DNA from 3 places in the Kitasatospora sp. NPDC051702 genome. Region 1 is predicted to be linked to each of the others. Evidence: riboswitches for the same ligand, from Rfam matches in the RefSeq annotation. Region 1 holds a riboswitch; each other region holds the start of a gene.
The links. Region 1 has a riboswitch for S-adenosylmethionine ahead of AB0N04_RS25990 (IclR family transcriptional regulator). Riboswitches for the same ligand answer to the same signal wherever they lie in the genome.
Positions count from the first base shown of each region.

Region 2: it holds a riboswitch for S-adenosylmethionine, as region 1 does, so the genes downstream of both, AB0N04_RS04265 (aminotransferase class V-fold PLP-dependent enzyme) here and AB0N04_RS25990 (IclR family transcriptional regulator) in region 1, are expected to answer to the same signal.
Region 3: it holds a riboswitch for S-adenosylmethionine, as region 1 does, so the genes downstream of both, thrC (threonine synthase) here and AB0N04_RS25990 (IclR family transcriptional regulator) in region 1, are expected to answer to the same signal.

Region 1 is NZ_JBFAZB010000035.1:29,529-34,720, forward strand. Features, by position in the region: gene AB0N04_RS25980 (APC family permease) at 392-1,789, shown strand; gene AB0N04_RS25985 (hypothetical protein) at 1,786-2,223, shown strand; SAM riboswitch class I at 2,317-2,459, shown strand; gene AB0N04_RS25990 (IclR family transcriptional regulator) at 2,657-3,370, shown strand; gene AB0N04_RS25995 ((Fe-S)-binding protein) at 3,471-4,295, shown strand; gene AB0N04_RS26000 (lactate utilization protein B) at 4,292-5,192, shown strand, end outside.
Region 2 is NZ_JBFAZB010000003.1:163,864-169,055, forward strand. Features, by position in the region: gene AB0N04_RS04255 (hypothetical protein) at 1-186, shown strand, start outside; gene trpD (anthranilate phosphoribosyltransferase) at 324-1,400, shown strand; SAM riboswitch class IV at 1,516-1,633, shown strand; gene AB0N04_RS04265 (aminotransferase class V-fold PLP-dependent enzyme) at 1,684-3,048, shown strand; gene AB0N04_RS04270 (Lrp/AsnC ligand binding domain-containing protein) at 3,071-3,352, opposite strand; gene AB0N04_RS04275 (rhomboid family intramembrane serine protease) at 3,392-4,174, opposite strand; gene AB0N04_RS04280 (hypothetical protein) at 4,406-4,669, shown strand; gene AB0N04_RS04285 (NYN domain-containing protein) at 4,907-5,192, shown strand, end outside.
Region 3 is NZ_JBFAZB010000030.1:97,829-103,020, reverse strand. Features, by position in the region: gene otsB (trehalose-phosphatase) at 1-353, shown strand, start outside; gene AB0N04_RS24160 (trehalose-6-phosphate synthase) at 386-1,870, opposite strand; gene AB0N04_RS24155 (glucosyl-3-phosphoglycerate synthase) at 1,909-2,934, opposite strand; SAM riboswitch class I at 3,083-3,219, shown strand; gene thrC (threonine synthase) at 3,236-4,516, shown strand; gene AB0N04_RS24145 (MoaD/ThiS family protein) at 4,558-4,836, shown strand.

The sequences.
Region 1 (5,192 bases):
CTCTTTTATGCCAGGAAGGAGCGGTGCCCGTCCACGGGATCGGGTCGGTCGATCGATGACGACGCTTGCTGATCACCGGATGGACACGCGACCGAACCCGTCGGCCGCCCCAGCCCGTCCGTTCGGCCTCGCCCCGTCCGTTCGGCCTCGTCCGTCCGGGTGGGGAGCGGGATCGGGGATGCGCGGCCGTGCCCGCCGCCGCACCCAACGGCCCAAGCCGAGGTGCGGCACGCGCGCCCGGCCAGCAGGCTCGGAGACGGGCGCGCAGGGCGTCAGGAGCCGATCGAGGAGGCGTCCGTTGAGCAGCGTCGACACCCCGGGTGGATCCGCCGGCCGGGCCGGCGGCACCAGGACGGCCGGCGCCGTCAGGGCCGGAACCGGGGCGCACAAGATCACCTGGTTGACCCTGGCCCTGATGACGACCAGCTCGGTCGCGAGCCTGCGCGCGGCACCGACCATGGCCGTGTACGGCCTCGCCTGCGTCTTCCTCTACCTGCTGCCCGCCGTGGTGTTCCTGCTGCCGACCGCCCTGGTGTCGGCGGAGCTGGCCTCCGGCTGGAACGGCGGGGTCTACAACTGGGTGGCGCAGGGCCTCTCGAAGCCACTGGGCTTCCTGGCCGTGTGGTGCCAGTTCGCCATGACGATCTTCTACTACCCCAGCCTGCTCGCCTACGTCGCGAGCACCATCGCCTACGTGATCAACCCGAGCCTGGCCAGCAGCGGCGTCTACACCGCGATCGTCATCGTGGTGGTGTACTGGACCGGGGTCTGGGTCTCCTCGCGCGGCACCAACGCCGTTGCGGGGCTGGCCTCCTGGGGCCTGGTCATCGGCACCCTGGTCCCCGGGACGCTGCTGGTGGTGCTGGGAATGGTCTTCCTCGGGCAGGGCAACCCCTCCGCCGCGCCGATGGACGGATCGCACTTCTTCCCGCAGTGGACGGGCGTGGCCAGCCTGGTGCTGATCGTCAACAACTTCCTCAGCTACTCCGGCATGGAGATGAACGCCGTCCACGTCAACAAGCTGCGGAACCCGGCCCAGGAGTTCCCCAAGTCGATGTTCCTGGCCATGGGCATGGTGCTGCTGATCTTCATCCTGCCGGCCCTGGCGATCAGCTGGGTGATCCCCTCCGACCAGCTCAGCCTGACCGCCGGCGTCATGCAGGCCTTCGACGCCTTCTTCCAGTACTTCCACATCGGCTGGCTGGTGCCGATCGTCGCGGTCGGGCTGTGCGCCGCCTCCGTCGGCGGCATGCTCACCTGGCTGGCCGGGCCCTCCAAGGGGCTGCTGCTGATCTCGCGGCAGGAGGGCTACCTGCCGCCGTTCCTGCAGCGGCTCAACGCCCGGGGGGTCCAGCAGAACATCCTGGTCACCCAGGGCGTCGTCACCACCGCGATCGCCCTGCTGTACGCGCTGATCCCGAACGTCTCCAGCGTCTACTGGATCTTCTCGGTGATCACCACCCAGGTCTACCTGATCATGTACCTCCTGATGTTCCTGGCCGCGATCCAGCTGCGCCGCAAGCAGCCCGACCACCCGCGCGGCTACCGGGCACCGCTGCTCACCACGCTGTGCGTGGTCGGGTTCGTCGCCTCGGCGCTGGCCATGGTGATCGGCTTCGTGCCGTCCTCGCAGTTCGGCGGCGGCAGCGTCTGGTCCTACATCGGGATCGTCGCCGGCGGCCTGCTGCTGCTCGGCGTGGTGATCCCGTTCTCGTTCCTGAAGGCTCGCAAGCCGAGCTGGCGCCAACCCGACGCCGGCACCGGCGTGGGCGAGGAGGGAGTGGCATGAGCCCGACCCGGATGGCGTCCGAGCACCGCTGGATCTACATCGGCTCGATCGTGGTGCTCGTCGGCCTCGTGGTCGCCGGACTGCTGACCTACACCCAGCAGCGGGCCACCAACGAGGCCCACCGCAAGGCGAACCAGCTGAGCGACGCCCTGGTCGCCGACGGGTACCCCGCGCTCGACACCGGCAACACCGCCCTCGTGCTCGGGACCGACGGCGGCCCCGTCTGCACGGACCCCAACTCGGCCCTGAAGCAGGGCCTGTGGCGCGTCCACCTGGCCAACGGCGCCGGCGGCCCCGGCATGCGGCCGGTCGTCGTCGACGGCCGGGTCCTGCAGGCGGGCGCCGAGGTGATCAAGGTGTACTGCCCGGACAAGCTGGCGGGCTACCAGGAGCAGATCGACGCGCTCAAGACCTCGGACGTCATCAACGACTGAGTCGGCCGCCGGGGCGGGGCACCGCCGCCCCGGCGTGTGGGGGAACGGGGGAGGTTTGGCGGGCGGGCCGGGGAATCTTGTATGGTTCCTGGCGAATCATCCAGAGGGGTGGAGGGACCGGCCCTACGAAGCCCCGGCAACTCCCCGTTCGACCCGGCGTCCGAAGTACGCGCCGTGCCGTCCGGGGGCAGTGCCAACTCCGGCCTGTCGCCAACGTGGCGCGGGAAAGATGAGGAGACACGGTGCTCTCAGTGCTGTCCTTCGCCCGGGCGCTTCCCACCCCGGCCCTTTCGCGTACCCCCCTCGTGCCCGGCGCAGGCACTCCGCCGACTTCCCCGGCCCGTCCGCGCTGACCACCCCCCGCTCCCCGCGGGGAGCCCCCGTGAGCCCGCCCACCCGCCGCTCACGGGGCACGAGACTGGAGTACCCACCCATGGAGAACACGAGCGGCGTCGGCGTGCTCGACAAGGTCACCTCGATCCTCGGCACCCTGGAGGCCGGCCCCACCACCCTCGGCGGACTCGTCGCCGCCACCGGGCTGGCCAGGCCCACCGCCCACCGGCTCGCCGTCGCGCTGGAGCACCACCGCCTGGTCGGCCGGGACCTGCAGGGCCGGTTCGTCCTCGGCCCCCGGCTCGGCGAGCTCTCCTCCGCCGCCGGCGAGGACCGGCTGCTGGCCGCCGCCGGCTCCGTCCTGATCCACCTGCGCGACGTCACCGGCGAGAGCGCGCAGCTCTACCGCCGCCAGGGCGAGGTCCGGATCTGCGTGGCCGCCGCGGAGCGGCTCTCGGGCCTGCGCGACACCGTCCCCGTCGGCGTCACCCTCCCCATGAAGGCCGGCTCCGCCGCGCAGATCCTGCTCGCCTGGGAGGAGCCGGAGCGGCTCCACCGCGGCCTGCAGGGCGCCCGGTTCACCGCCACCGCCCTCAGCGGCGTGCGGCGCCGGGGCTGGGCGCAGTCCGCCGGTGAGCGCGAGCCCGGAGTCGTCTCCGTCTCCGCGCCCGTCCGGGGCCCGTCGAACCGGGTGGTGGCCGCCGTCTCCGTCTCCGGCCCGATCGAACGCCTCACCCGCCACCCCGGGACGCACGTCTCCCAGGCCGTCGTCGAGGCGGCGAACCGCCTGAGCGAGGCCCTGCGGCACGCCTGAGCGGGGGCGCGCCCGGCGGCGGTCCACGGTCCGCGAGGACCGGGGCCGCCCCCGGGGCTCTAGTAGGCTGGCCACCCCCCCCGGACCCGAGGGAGGCGCGATGCGCGTCGCACTCTTCGTCACCTGCGTCAACGACGTCCTGAACCCCGGTACGGGGCGCGCCGTCGTGACCCTGCTGGAGCGCCTCGGCGTGGACGTGGACTTCCCCGACGCCCAGACCTGCTGCGGCCAGCCGCAGTTCAACACCGGCTACCGCGCCGAGACCGTCCCGCTGGCCCGCCGTACCGCCGCCGCCTTCGCCGGCTACGACCACGTGGTGACCCCGTCCGGCTCCTGCGCGGCGATGGTCCGGGAGGGTTACCCCCGGCTCGGCGTGGACGGCCTCGGCGACCTGCCGGCCCGGGTGTACGAGCTCACCGAGTTCCTGGTCGACGTGCTGGGCGTCACCGACGTCGGCGCGTACTACCCGCACACCGTCACCTACCACCCGTCCTGCCACGGCCTGCGGACGCTCGGCCTCGGTGACCGCCCGCTGCGGCTGCTGCGCGCGGTGAGGGGCCTGACCCTGGTCGAGCTCCCCGGGGCCGAGGAGTGCTGCGGCTTCGGCGGCACGTTCGCGGTGAAGAACCCCGCCGTCTCCGCGGCCATGGGGGCGGACAAGGTCCGCAACGCCCTCGCGACCGGCGCCGACGTGCTCTGCGGGGCGGACAACTCCTGCCTGCTGCACCTCGGCGGCACGCTGCGGCGCCAGGGCTCCCCCCTGCGGACCGTCCACCTCGCCGAGATCCTCGCCGCCACCGAGGCCGACCCCGACGCCGACCCGCACCCCGCCACGGCCGCCGGGACCGGGACCGCCGCCGGGAACGCCACGGGGGCCGGGGCCGGGGCCGGGACCACGGCCGACCCGAGCGGAGCGGCGCGATGAGCGGCACCTACCTGGGCATGCCCGCCTTCCCGAAGGCCGCCGCCGTCTCCACCCGGGACACCCGGTTGCGCGCCAACCTCACCCGGGCCACGCACACCATCCGCGACAAGCGGGCCGCGGCCGTCGCCGAACTGTCCGACTGGGCGCAGCTGCGGCAGGCCGGCAAGGAGATCAAGGACCGCACCCTGCTCCGGCTCGACCACTACCTCCTCCAGGCGGAGGCCGCCGTCACCGCCGCCGGCGGCACCGTGCACTGGGCGGAGGACGCGGCCGAGGCCAACCGGATCGTCGCCGACCTCGTCAGGGCGACGGGCGAGCGGGAGGTGGTCAAGGTCAAGTCGATGGCCACCCAGGAGATCGGCCTCAACGAGGCGCTGGCCGCCGAGGACATCACCGCCTACGAGACCGATCTCGCCGAACTGATCGTGCAGTTGGGCGACGACCTGCCCTCGCACATCCTCGTCCCGGCCATCCACCGCAACCGCACCGAGATCCGCGACATCTTCCGGGAGGCGATGGGGCGCTGGGGGCGGCCCGCCCCCGAGGGGCTGACCGACCGGCCGGCGGATCTCGCGGAGGCGGCCAGACTGCACCTGCGGGAGAAGTTCCTGCGGGCCAAGGTGGCCGTCTCCGGCGCCAACTTCCTCGTCGCCGAGACCGGCAGCCTGGTCGTGGTCGAGTCGGAGGGCAACGGCCGGATGTGCCTGACCCTGCCCGAGACGCTGATCTCCGTCGTCGGCATCGAGAAGGTCGTCCCCACCTGGCGGGACCTGGAGGTGTTCCTGCAGCTGCTCCCGCGCTCCTCGACCGCCGAGCGGATGAACCCGTACACCTCGATCTGGACCGGCACCACCGAGGGCGACGGGCCGCGCGACTTCCACCTCGTCCTGCTCGACA
Region 2 (5,192 bases), on a different contig from region 1:
AAGGACGAGATCTACGGCTGCCCGCCGGTGCTGGTGCTGATCGGCCGGCCGCAGGACTCCTGGCTGGCCGCCTGGAGCCGGGCCGACGCCGCGATCTCCCACCCGGTGGACCCGGTGGCGCTGGCCGAGGCCGTCGCCACCCTGCTGCGGGCCCGGCTGGCCAAGCGGGCCCCGGCCGGCCAGTGAGCCCGGCCGGTCTTCGGACCGGGCCGTCTCAGTACTAGAGAAGACAGCGCCGAGGGCACCCCGCCGCTCGATAGGCTGACTCCATCCGTACGGACGTCCCCCCGCCACGGGGAGACCGACAACAGCTGGAGTCAGCCATGGTGAACGTGAACCCTGCGAACGGTGGTACCGACCCCGCGCAGGTGGTCCGCACCTGGCCGGACGTCCTGGCGGCGCTGTTGAAGGGGGAGGACCTCGACCGCTCGTCCACCGCGTGGGCGATGGACCGGATCATGAGCGGCGAGGCGTCCCCCGTCCAGGTAGCCGGCTTCATGGTCGCGCTGCGGGCCAAGGGCGAGACGGTCGACGAGGTCACCGGCCTGGTCGACGCCATGTACGCGCACGCCGAGCCGCTCACCGTCCCCGGGCCGGCGGTGGACATCGTCGGCACCGGCGGTGACCGCGCCAAGACGGTCAACATCTCCACCATGTCGGCGATCGTCGCGGCCGCGGCCGGCGCCAAGGTGGTCAAGCACGGCAACCGGGCCGCCTCCTCGGCGAGCGGCTCCTCCGACGTGCTGGAGAAGCTCGGCGTCCGCCTCGACCTGCCCGCCCGGCGGGTCGCCGAGGTGGCCGAGGAGGTCGGCCTCACCTTCTGCTTCGCGGCCAAGTTCCACCCGTCGATGCGCCACGCCGCCACCGCCCGGCGCGACCTCGGCGTGCCCACCGCCTTCAACATCCTCGGCCCGCTGACCAACCCGGCCAAGGTGACCTCGCACGCGATCGGCTGCTTCGACACCCGGCTCGCCGGGCTGATCGCCGGGGTGCTCGCCCGGCGCGGCTCGACCGCCCTGGTGTTCCGCGGCGACGACGGCCTCGACGAACTGACCATCACCACCACCTCGCGGGTGTGGATCGTGCAGGGCGGCACCGTCACCGAGACCGCCTTCGACCCGCGGGACGTCGGCATCGAGCTGGTCGGCATCGAGTCGCTGCGCGGCGCGGACGCCTCCTACAACGCCGAGGTCGCGCGCCGGATGCTGGCCGGGGAGCGCGGGCCGGTGCGGGACGCCGTCCTGCTGAACACCGCGGCCGCGCTGGTCGCGCTGGACCTCGGCGAGGCGCCGCTCGCCGAGCAGCTCGCGGCCGGCATGGAGCGGGCCGCGCGGGCCATCGACTCCGGGACGGCGCAGGAGCTGCTGCGCCGCTGGTCGGAGGCGACCAGCCGGATCTGAGGCGGTCGCAGGGCCCGCGCCGGGAAGCCGGTGCGGGCCCCGGCACGTCCGGGGACGTCCGGATGGTGGACGGTCGTTTGACCACCCGGCGCGGGCCGACCTAGAGTCCTGTCCAGGTCATGAGTGACAGCGTCAAGCCCCAGCTGGCTGTCCGGCAACCCTCCGTCCGTGGCGGGGTGCCCTGGGTGAGGACCGGGTCGCTCGGCGAATCGTCCGTGCGGCAAGCGCGGACGCCGGACGACTCACACTCCCGGGGTCCCACACCCAGGAGGAGTGCATCCCCGTGTCGATCGCCACCGAAATCTGCGCCCCGCTCGCCGTCCTCGGCCACGACGTCCAGGTCCCGCTCGCCAACGGCGAGAAGGTCGGCTACGCGGCGCTCGACTACGCGGCCAGCTCCCCGGCGCTGCAGCGGGTCTGGGACGACGTCGCCGCCTACGCCCCCTACTACGGCAGCGTGCACCGCGGCGCCGGCTACCTCTCGCAGCTCTCCACCGACCTGTTCGAGCAGAGCCGCCGCACCGTCACCGAGTTCCTCGACCTGCGCGAGGGCGACCAGGTGGTCTTCACCCGCGCCACCACCGACTCGCTGAACCTGCTCGCCTCCGCCGTCCCGGCCGGCACCCGGGTGTTCGCCTTCGAGACCGAGCACCACGCCTCGCTGCTGCCCTGGGCCCACGCCGGGCTGGACGTCCGCTACCTGCGCGCCCCGCGCTCGCACGCCGAGGCCGTCGCCGCCCTCGACGCCGCGCTCGCCGACGCGCCCGAGGGCCCCAAGCTGCTCTGCGTCACCGGCGCCTCCAACGTGACCGGCGAGCTGTGGCCGGTCGCCGAGCTGACCGCGACCGCCCACCGGCACGGCGCCCGGGTGGTGCTGGACGCCGCCCAGCTGGCCCCGCACCACCGGGTCTCGGTGCGCGAGCTGGACGTCGACTGGATCGCCTTCTCCGGCCACAAGATCTACGCACCGTTCGGCGCCGGCGTGCTGGCCGGCCGGGCGGACTGGCTGGACGCGGCCGAGCCGTACCTGGCCGGCGGCGGCGCGACCCGGACGGTGGCCCGGCAGGACGACGGGTCGGTGGCCGTCCAGTGGCACACCGGCCCGGCCCGGCACGAGGCCGGCTCGCCGAACGTCATCGGCGCCTACGCCATCGCGTCCGCCTGCCGGGCGCTGACCGAGGCCGGCTTCGACGCCCTGGAGGCCCGGGAGCGGCAGCTGGTCGCCCGGCTGACGGCCGGCCTGGCGGAGATCCCGCAGGTCAAGGTGCTGAACCTGTTCGGTGCCGGCTCGGCCCGGGTGGGCGTGCTGTCCTTCGTCGTCCAGGGCTGGAACAGCTCGCACTTCTCGGCCGCGCTGTCCGCCGAGTACGGCATCGGCGTCCGCGACGGGCTGTTCTGCGCGCACCCGCTGCTGCGCACCCTGCTCGGGGACGAGGACGTCGCCCCCTCCGAGTGCGGTGCGCCGGAGCCCTCGCTGCCGGGCGAGCGAAGCCTGAACGCGATCCGGGTCAGCTTCGGGGCCGGCACGCCGGACGAGCACGTCGACCGCTTCCTGACCGCCGTCCGGGAGCTGGTCACGGACGGCGCGGCCTGGAACTACCGCAACGAGGGCGGCCGCTGCGTCGCCGACACCCGTCGGCAGGGCTGAGCGGCCCGGGAGCCGGCGGGGACTACTCGTCCAGGCCGAGCGCGAACGCCGCCTCCAGGTCGTGCTGGGAGTAGGTGCGGAAGGCGATCTGGGTCTCGGTGTGGGCCACGCCCGGGACCTTGTTCAGCCGTCCCGGGATGACCTCGGCCAGGTCGTCGTGCCGGCGCACCCGGACCATCGCCACCAGGTCGTAGCCACCGGTCACCGAGTACACCTCGCTGACGCCCTCGATGGCTGCGATGGCCTCGGCGATCTCCGGGATGCGGTCGACACTGGTCTTGATCAGGACGATGGCGGTGATCACGTTCGGCTCCTTTGTGGGGTGCCGCCAGCGTATCGGGCGTCAGCCGGGTCGTCTCGGGGGGTGGCTGACCACCGTGCAGGCGTAGAGGAAGCCCGCCGAGAAGCCGATCACGTGCACCAGGTAGGCCACCCCGGGCCCGGCCGCGTGGACCGACCACCACTGCAGCGCGAACCAGAGGCCGAGCACCAGCCAGGCCGGGAAGCGCAGCGGCAGGAACAGCAGCAGCGGGACCAGCGTCGTCACCCGGGAGCGCGGGTGGAAGCGCAGGTAGGCGCCGAGGACGGCGGAGATCGCACCGGAGGCGCCGATCAGCACCCGGGTCGAGTCCGCGGAGTGCGCCTCGGCCAGGGCGAAGCCGTACGTGGCCACGCTGCCGGCGGCCAGGTAGAAGACGGCGTACCGGGCGCGGCCGAGCCGTAGTTCGACGGTGGGGCCGAAGACGTGCAGGAAGAGCAGGTTGCCCAGCAGGTGCAGCCAGCCGGCGTGCAGGAAGAGCCCGCTGAGCACCGACAGCGCCGGGTGCTTGCCCGGGGTCGGGGCGGCCGGGCAGCCGGGGACGGGGTCGGGGGCCTCGGCCAGTTGCCCGGCGGTCAACGGGTGCCCGGTCAGCAGCTCGACCGGGACGGCGCCCCAGCGCTGCTCGTACCGCTGCTCCGCGCAGACCCGGGCCTGGCCGGTGCCGTACAGCGGGTTGAGCCCGGCGGCCGGGCCCAGCAGGAACACCAGGGTGTTGAGCGCGATCAGGGCGTAGGTGACCACCGGGGCGGGCACGGCCGGCCGGCCGTCCCGCTCGTCGGTGTGGCCCGGGGCCGTCAGCGCCATGCGGCCAAGCATCCCTCCGGCCCGGGCGGGTGACACCGCGCTGTACGGCAGGTGGCCTACTCGGGGCCCCGGACCGGGGCCGGGGCCGGGCCTGCGGCTTCGTGCAACCGGTGGCCGCGATGGTTGCCCCAGGCAATAGGCTTGGCGCGGGCATTCCCGCCTCCCGCCGCCGACGCCGGGGCTCCGGGGGGAGCGCCTAGCCCGCCCAGGGACCACCCGAGAGGACCCCCGATGACCGTCCCCGCCCTGACCGCCGAGACGCGCTGGCGCTGCACGCTGTGCGGCAACCTCACCCGCTTCGACGTGACCCGCTCCGCGCGGGTCACCGAGTTCCTGCACTTCGACCTGGCCGGCGAGTCCAAGGTCGAGGAGACCGAGGTGCTCAGCGAGACCGTCGAGTCGGTGCGCTGCCGCTGGTGCAACGCCGTCGACCAGGTCGAGCTGGTCGCCCGTCCCGGTGCCGAGGACGCGGCGGACCCGGCCGAGCAGGGCTGACGCCCCCGGTGCGGCGGGCGGTGCGCGGCGCGCCCGCCCACCGCGCTGGGACAATGCAGACAGGACGCACGGAGCGTGACGACAGGGGCGGCGGCCGCGGGCCGCGGACCCCGTAGGACCAGGATCGGAGCCGAGGACGTGGTGGACGCAGCGAGGGAGCCCGCCGAAGCGCAGGGGCTTCAGCCCGCTGCCGACGCGCAGCCGCCGGCGGCCGGCGCCGCCGCGTCCGAGTCCGTGGTGCCCGGCGAGGACCCCGGCGCCGGCGAGGGCCCGGCGCCGGAGCGCGTCGTGGAGAAGCTGGACCGGCCGCTGCCCGAGGGGGTGCGCCGACGGGTGGTCGGGCTGGCCTCGGACGCGCTCGGCGGTCTGCCGCCCGGTGAGCTGCCGCAGAGCCTGCGTCAGTACGTGAAGTTCACCCCGGCCCGCCGGGCCAAGTACGCGGCGACCGCGCTGGCCGCGGCGCTGGAGTCGGAGCCGGCCTTCCGGGTGCGGATAGCGGAGCGGCTGCGGCTGGGCCAGCCGG
Region 3 (5,192 bases), on a different contig from region 1:
GCGGGCCGGTCGGCGAGCTCGCGGCGGGGCTCGGGCTGGTGGTGGAGCCCGGGCGGCTGGTGCTGGAGCTGCGGCCGCCCGGGGTCGACAAGGGGGCGGCGCTGACCGGCTTCCTGCGTGAGCGCGCGGCGCGGTCGGTGCTGTACGCGGGCGACGACCTCGGGGACGTGGCGGCCTTCGCGGCGGTGGAGGAGCTGCGCGGCGAGGGTCTGGCGGGCCTGCTGGTGTGCAGCGGCGCGGTGGGGGACGCGCCGGTGCGCGAACTCGCCGACCGGGCGGACCTGGTGGTCCCGGGCCCGGCCGGCGTGGTGGAGCTGCTCGAAGGGTTGGCCCTGGCGCTCACGGCGCACTGAGCCGGTCGCTCACGGCGCGTCGAGCCGGTCGCTCACAGCGCGCTGAGCTGGTCCAGGAACCACTGCTGCGGGGGGAGTGCGGTGGCCGCCGCCGCGAGGCGCTTGGTGCGGTCGGCGCGCTCCTCCTCCGCCATGGTGAGGCCCGCGTGCAGGGCGTCCGCGGTGGCGATGACGTCGTAGGGGTTCACCGTCAGGGCGTCCTCGGCGAGCTCGGCGTGCGCGCCGGCCTCGCGGGAGAGCACCAGGGCGCAGCCGTGGTCGGAGACCACCGGGACCTCCTTGGCGACCAGGTTCATGCCGTCCCGGATCGGGTTGACCAGGGCGACGTCGGCGAGCCGGTAGGCGGCCAGGGAGCGCGGGAAGTCGTCGTCGACGTGCAGGATCAGCGGCTTCCAGGTGTCGGTGGCGAACTCGGCGTCGATCTCCCCGGCGAGCCGCCGGACCTCGGCGGTGTAGGCCCGGTACTCGGCGAGGTCGGTGCGGGACGGGTAGGCGAAGGCGATGTGCACCACCCGGTCGTGCCACTCGGGGCGGGTCCGCAGCAGGTGCCGGTAGGCCTGGAGGCCGCGGACGATGTTCTTGCTCAGCTCGGTGCGGTCGACCCGGACGATGGTGCGGCGCCCGCCGACGGCCTCCCGCAGGACGGCCAGGCGCTCGTCCACGTCGGGGCGGTGGGCGCGCTCGCGCAGGAAGTCGGCGTCGGCGCCCAGCGCGTGGACGCCGAGCCGGGTGGTGCGGGTCTCCCCGGCCGAGGGCCCGGTGAGGGTGACGGTGAGGGCCTCGCGGTCGACGACGGCGCCCAGCAGCTCCTCGCAGCAGTCGGCGAAGGCGAGCGCCCAGCGCCGGGTGAGGAAGCCGGCCCGGTCGGCGCCCAGGATGCCGGTCAGGACGGCCCGGGCGACGTCGTCGGGCAGCAGCCGGTAGTAGTCCGGCGGCGCCCAGGGGGTGTGCGAGAAGTGGCCGATCCGCAGGTCGGGGCGGGCGGCGCGGAGCAGGGCCGGGGTCAGCGACAGGTGGTAGTCCTGGACGAGGACGGCGGCGCCGGGGGCCGCCTCGGCGGCGAGGGCCTCGGCGAAGGCGGTGTTGTACGCCGTGTAGGCGGCCCACTCGGTGCGGAAGTCCGCGTCGAAGGAGGGGGCGGTCGGGGTCGCGTACAGCAGGTGGTGGACGAACCAGAGGGTGGAGTTGGCGACGCCGTTGTAGGCGCGGGCGAAGGTGTCCGGGTCGATGTCGAGCATCCGGACGGCCTGTCCGCCGACGTCGTGCCCGGCGCGGTCGAGGCGGCCGTCCGGGGCCTCGGCGGCTGCTCTGCGGTCGGCCGCGCCGAGGGCGGCGCAGACCCAGACGGCGTTCGGGTCGTCGATGGCGGAGAGGCCGGAGACCAGGCCCCCGCCACCGCGCCGGAGGGTCAGCGTGCCGTCGTCAGCGGTTCCGAACGACACCGGTCCCCGGTTGGAGGCCACCAGGACGGGGGCGGTGCCGGTCGCGCTCGAACGTTCGGTCGTGAGATCGCCCATGGTTGGTACGTTGCCGTGGCCCCGGGGTGGCAAACCCCTCAGTGCCGGGTCGCGTACTCGGGCACGGTGTGCATCGGGGGGCGCTCGACGGCCGTCACCGGGTGGGTGTGGGCGGTGAACTCCCGGGTCCGCGGGTCCCGGGTGAACTGGGTCAGCAGCGGGTGGACCAGGTCGGCGGAGGCCTTCAGCCGGTGGGTGCGGTCGAGCCGTTCCAGGGCGGTGCGGTAGATGGTGGCGGCCATCCGGCCCAGCGCCTGGCCGTCCTGGTGCCGGTGGTGCCGGACCCCGACGTCCACCTGGGCGAGGGCGTCCAGTCCGACCGCCTCCAGTGCGTCCACCAGGAGTCCGAGCTCGACGCCGTAGCCGGTCGGGAACGGGAGCCGTTCGAGCAGCGAGCGGCGCGCGGCGTACTCGCCGCCCAGCGGCTGGACGAAACCGGCGAGTTCCGGCCAGTGCAGGTTCAGCAGCGGGCGGGCGACCAGTTCGGTGACCCGGCCGCCGCCGGACGGCACGACGGCGCCGCCGCCCGTGGCCGAGCCGTCGAGCGACACCTCCAGCGGGCGGTCGTACATGGCCTTGACCAGCTGGATGTCCGGTTCGGTGAGCAGCGGGCCGAGGATGCCGGAGACGAAGGCCGGGTCGAACTCGCGCAGGTCGGCGTCGACGAAGCAGACGATGTCGCCGCGGGTCACCAACAGTGAGCGCCAGAGCACCTCGCCCTTGCCGGGGACGGCCGGGATCCGCGGCAGGACGGCGTCGCGGTGCACCACCCGGGCGCCCGCCCCCGCCGCGACGGCGGCGGTGGCGTCGGTGGAGCCGGAGTCGACCACGACGAGCTCGTCGACCAGCGGGACGCGCTCCATCAGCTCGCGCCGGACGGTCCGGACGATGTCGCCGACGGTGGCCTCCTCGTCCAGGGCGGGGAGCACCACGCTGACCGTGTGACCGGTGCGGCGCTTGGCCTCCAGCAGGGTGCGCACCGGCCGGTCGGCCGCGCTCCACGAGCGGCGGCGCAGCCAGGACGCCGCCTGCGGGAGGAGCGCGGGGATCGGTTCGGCGGGCACGTGACTCTCCTCGGCGGGATCGGGTGGGACGCGTCATCTCGCGTGGCGGACGGTCCCGTTCGGCGTTGACGCCTTCGGATACAGTCTTCGTACAGCGGTCGGACCTTTGCACGCCGGGGTCACCGTTGAGCGCCACCACAATTTCACAAGCTCATCCAGAGGGACTGAGGGAACGGCCCGTTGACGTCCCGGCAACCTTCTCGCTCGGCTGTCGTCGTACAGGCCCCGGCGGGACAGGTGCCAATTCCGGCCTGTGGCGCGACCGCGCCACGGGGAAGATGAGGAGAGAGGCCTCGCCATCATGGCTATCGACACCGTCGCACCCGCATCCGTGGACCTCGGCCCCGCCGCCGCCCTGTCCTGTCGGGAGTGCGGCACCCGCTTCCCGCTCGGTCCGAGCTTCGCCTGCCTGGAGTGCTTCGGCCCGCTGGAGATCGCCTACGAGTTCGGCGGCGAGCGGGCCGAGGAGCTGCGCAAGCGGATCGAGGCCGGCCCCACCTCGATCTGGCGCTACGCCCCGCTGCTGCCGGTGCCGGCCGACGTCGCCTCGAAGCCCAACCTGAACCCCGGCTGGACCCCGCTGGTGAAGGCGGACAACCTGGGCCGCGAGCTCGGCTTCACCGCCCCGCTGCACGTCAAGGACGACTCGGGCAACCCCACCCACTCCTTCAAGGACCGGGTGGTGGCCTGCGCCATCGAGGCCGCCCGGGCCTTCGGCTACACCACGCTGTCCTGCTCGTCGACCGGCAACCTGGCCGGTGCGGTGGGTGCGGCGGCGGCCCGGGCCGGGTTCCGGTCCTGCGTGTTCATCCCGCACGACCTGGAGCAGGGCAAGGTCGTCATGGCCGGGGTGTACGGCGGCGAGCTGGTCGGCATCGAGGGCAACTACGACGACGTGAACCGCTTCTGCTCGGAGCTGATCGGCGACCCGGCCGGTGAGGGCTGGGGCTTCGTCAACGTCAACCTGCGCCCCTACTACGGGGAGGGTTCCAAGACGCTGGCGTACGAGATCTGCGAGCAGCTCGGCTGGCGGCTGCCGGAGCAGATCGTCATCCCGATCGCCTCGGGCTCCCAGCTGACCAAGATCGACAAGGGTCTGCAGGAGCTGATCAGGCTCGGCCTGGTCGAGGACCGGCCGTACAAGGTCTTCGGTGCCCAGGCGGCGGGCTGCTCGCCGGTGTCGGCCGCGTTCAAGGCCGGCCAGGACGTGATCCGGCCGGTCAAGCCGGACACCATCGCCAAGTCGCTGGCGATCGGCAACCCGGCGGACGGCCCGTACGTGCTGGACATCGCCCGGCGCACCGGCGGCGCCGTCGAGGACGTCACCGACGCCGAGGTGGTGGACGCCATCCGGCTGCTGGCCCGGACCGAGGGCATCTTCGCCGAGACCGCGGGCGGGGTCACCGTCGGCGTGCTGAAGAAGCTGGTGGAGACCGGCCAGCTCGACCCGGCCAAGGAGACCGTCGCGATCAACACCGGCGACGGCCTGAAGACCCTGGACGCCGTCGCCGGGGCCGGCATGACCGCCGTCATCCGCCCGACCCTGGCGTCCTTCCGCGACGCCGGCCTCGCGTCCGCCTGAACCACCCCCACCCGCTGGGCCGCACCCCCGCTAGGAGAGCCATGAGCGTCAACGTCCGCATCCCCACCATCCTGCGCACCTACACCGGCGGCGCCGCCGAGGTGAGCGCCGAGGGCGCCACCCTCGGCGAGGTCATCGCCGACCTGGAGAAGAACCACGCGGGCATCTCCGCCCGCATCCTGGACGACACCGGCAAGCTGCGCCGCTTCGTCAACGTCTACGTGAACGACGACGACGTGCGCTTCGCCGACGGCCTGGCGACGGAGGTCGCGGACGGGGCCGGCGTCTCGATCATCCCGGCGGTGGCCGGCGGCTGCTGAGCCGCACCCGCCCGGGCCGGCCGCCCGCGCGCACGGAATTCCGCTCTCCGTGCGCGTGGGCGGCCGTGCGCATTTCGGCGGGAATATATCCCGGTGGAGTCGGAGTAGAGTGTGGCTCGGCTGGGAAAAGGGATTCTCTTCATCCTCCCCCGCGATTCGCCGGACCGCCGTCCGGCCGTTGAGACCCGCTGGGCCCCGGCGCTGCGAAACATGTCAGGCCGATGTCAGAATTCGCGCGGTGATCTGTAGTAATTCGTCCGCTATGTCCGGCGTCAAATGCCGAGTTCATTCCGATTCCGCCCGCAGTGTCCCCTGGTGCGCACCCGGAATTCCCCGCAGTTGACCCTGTTGCAGAG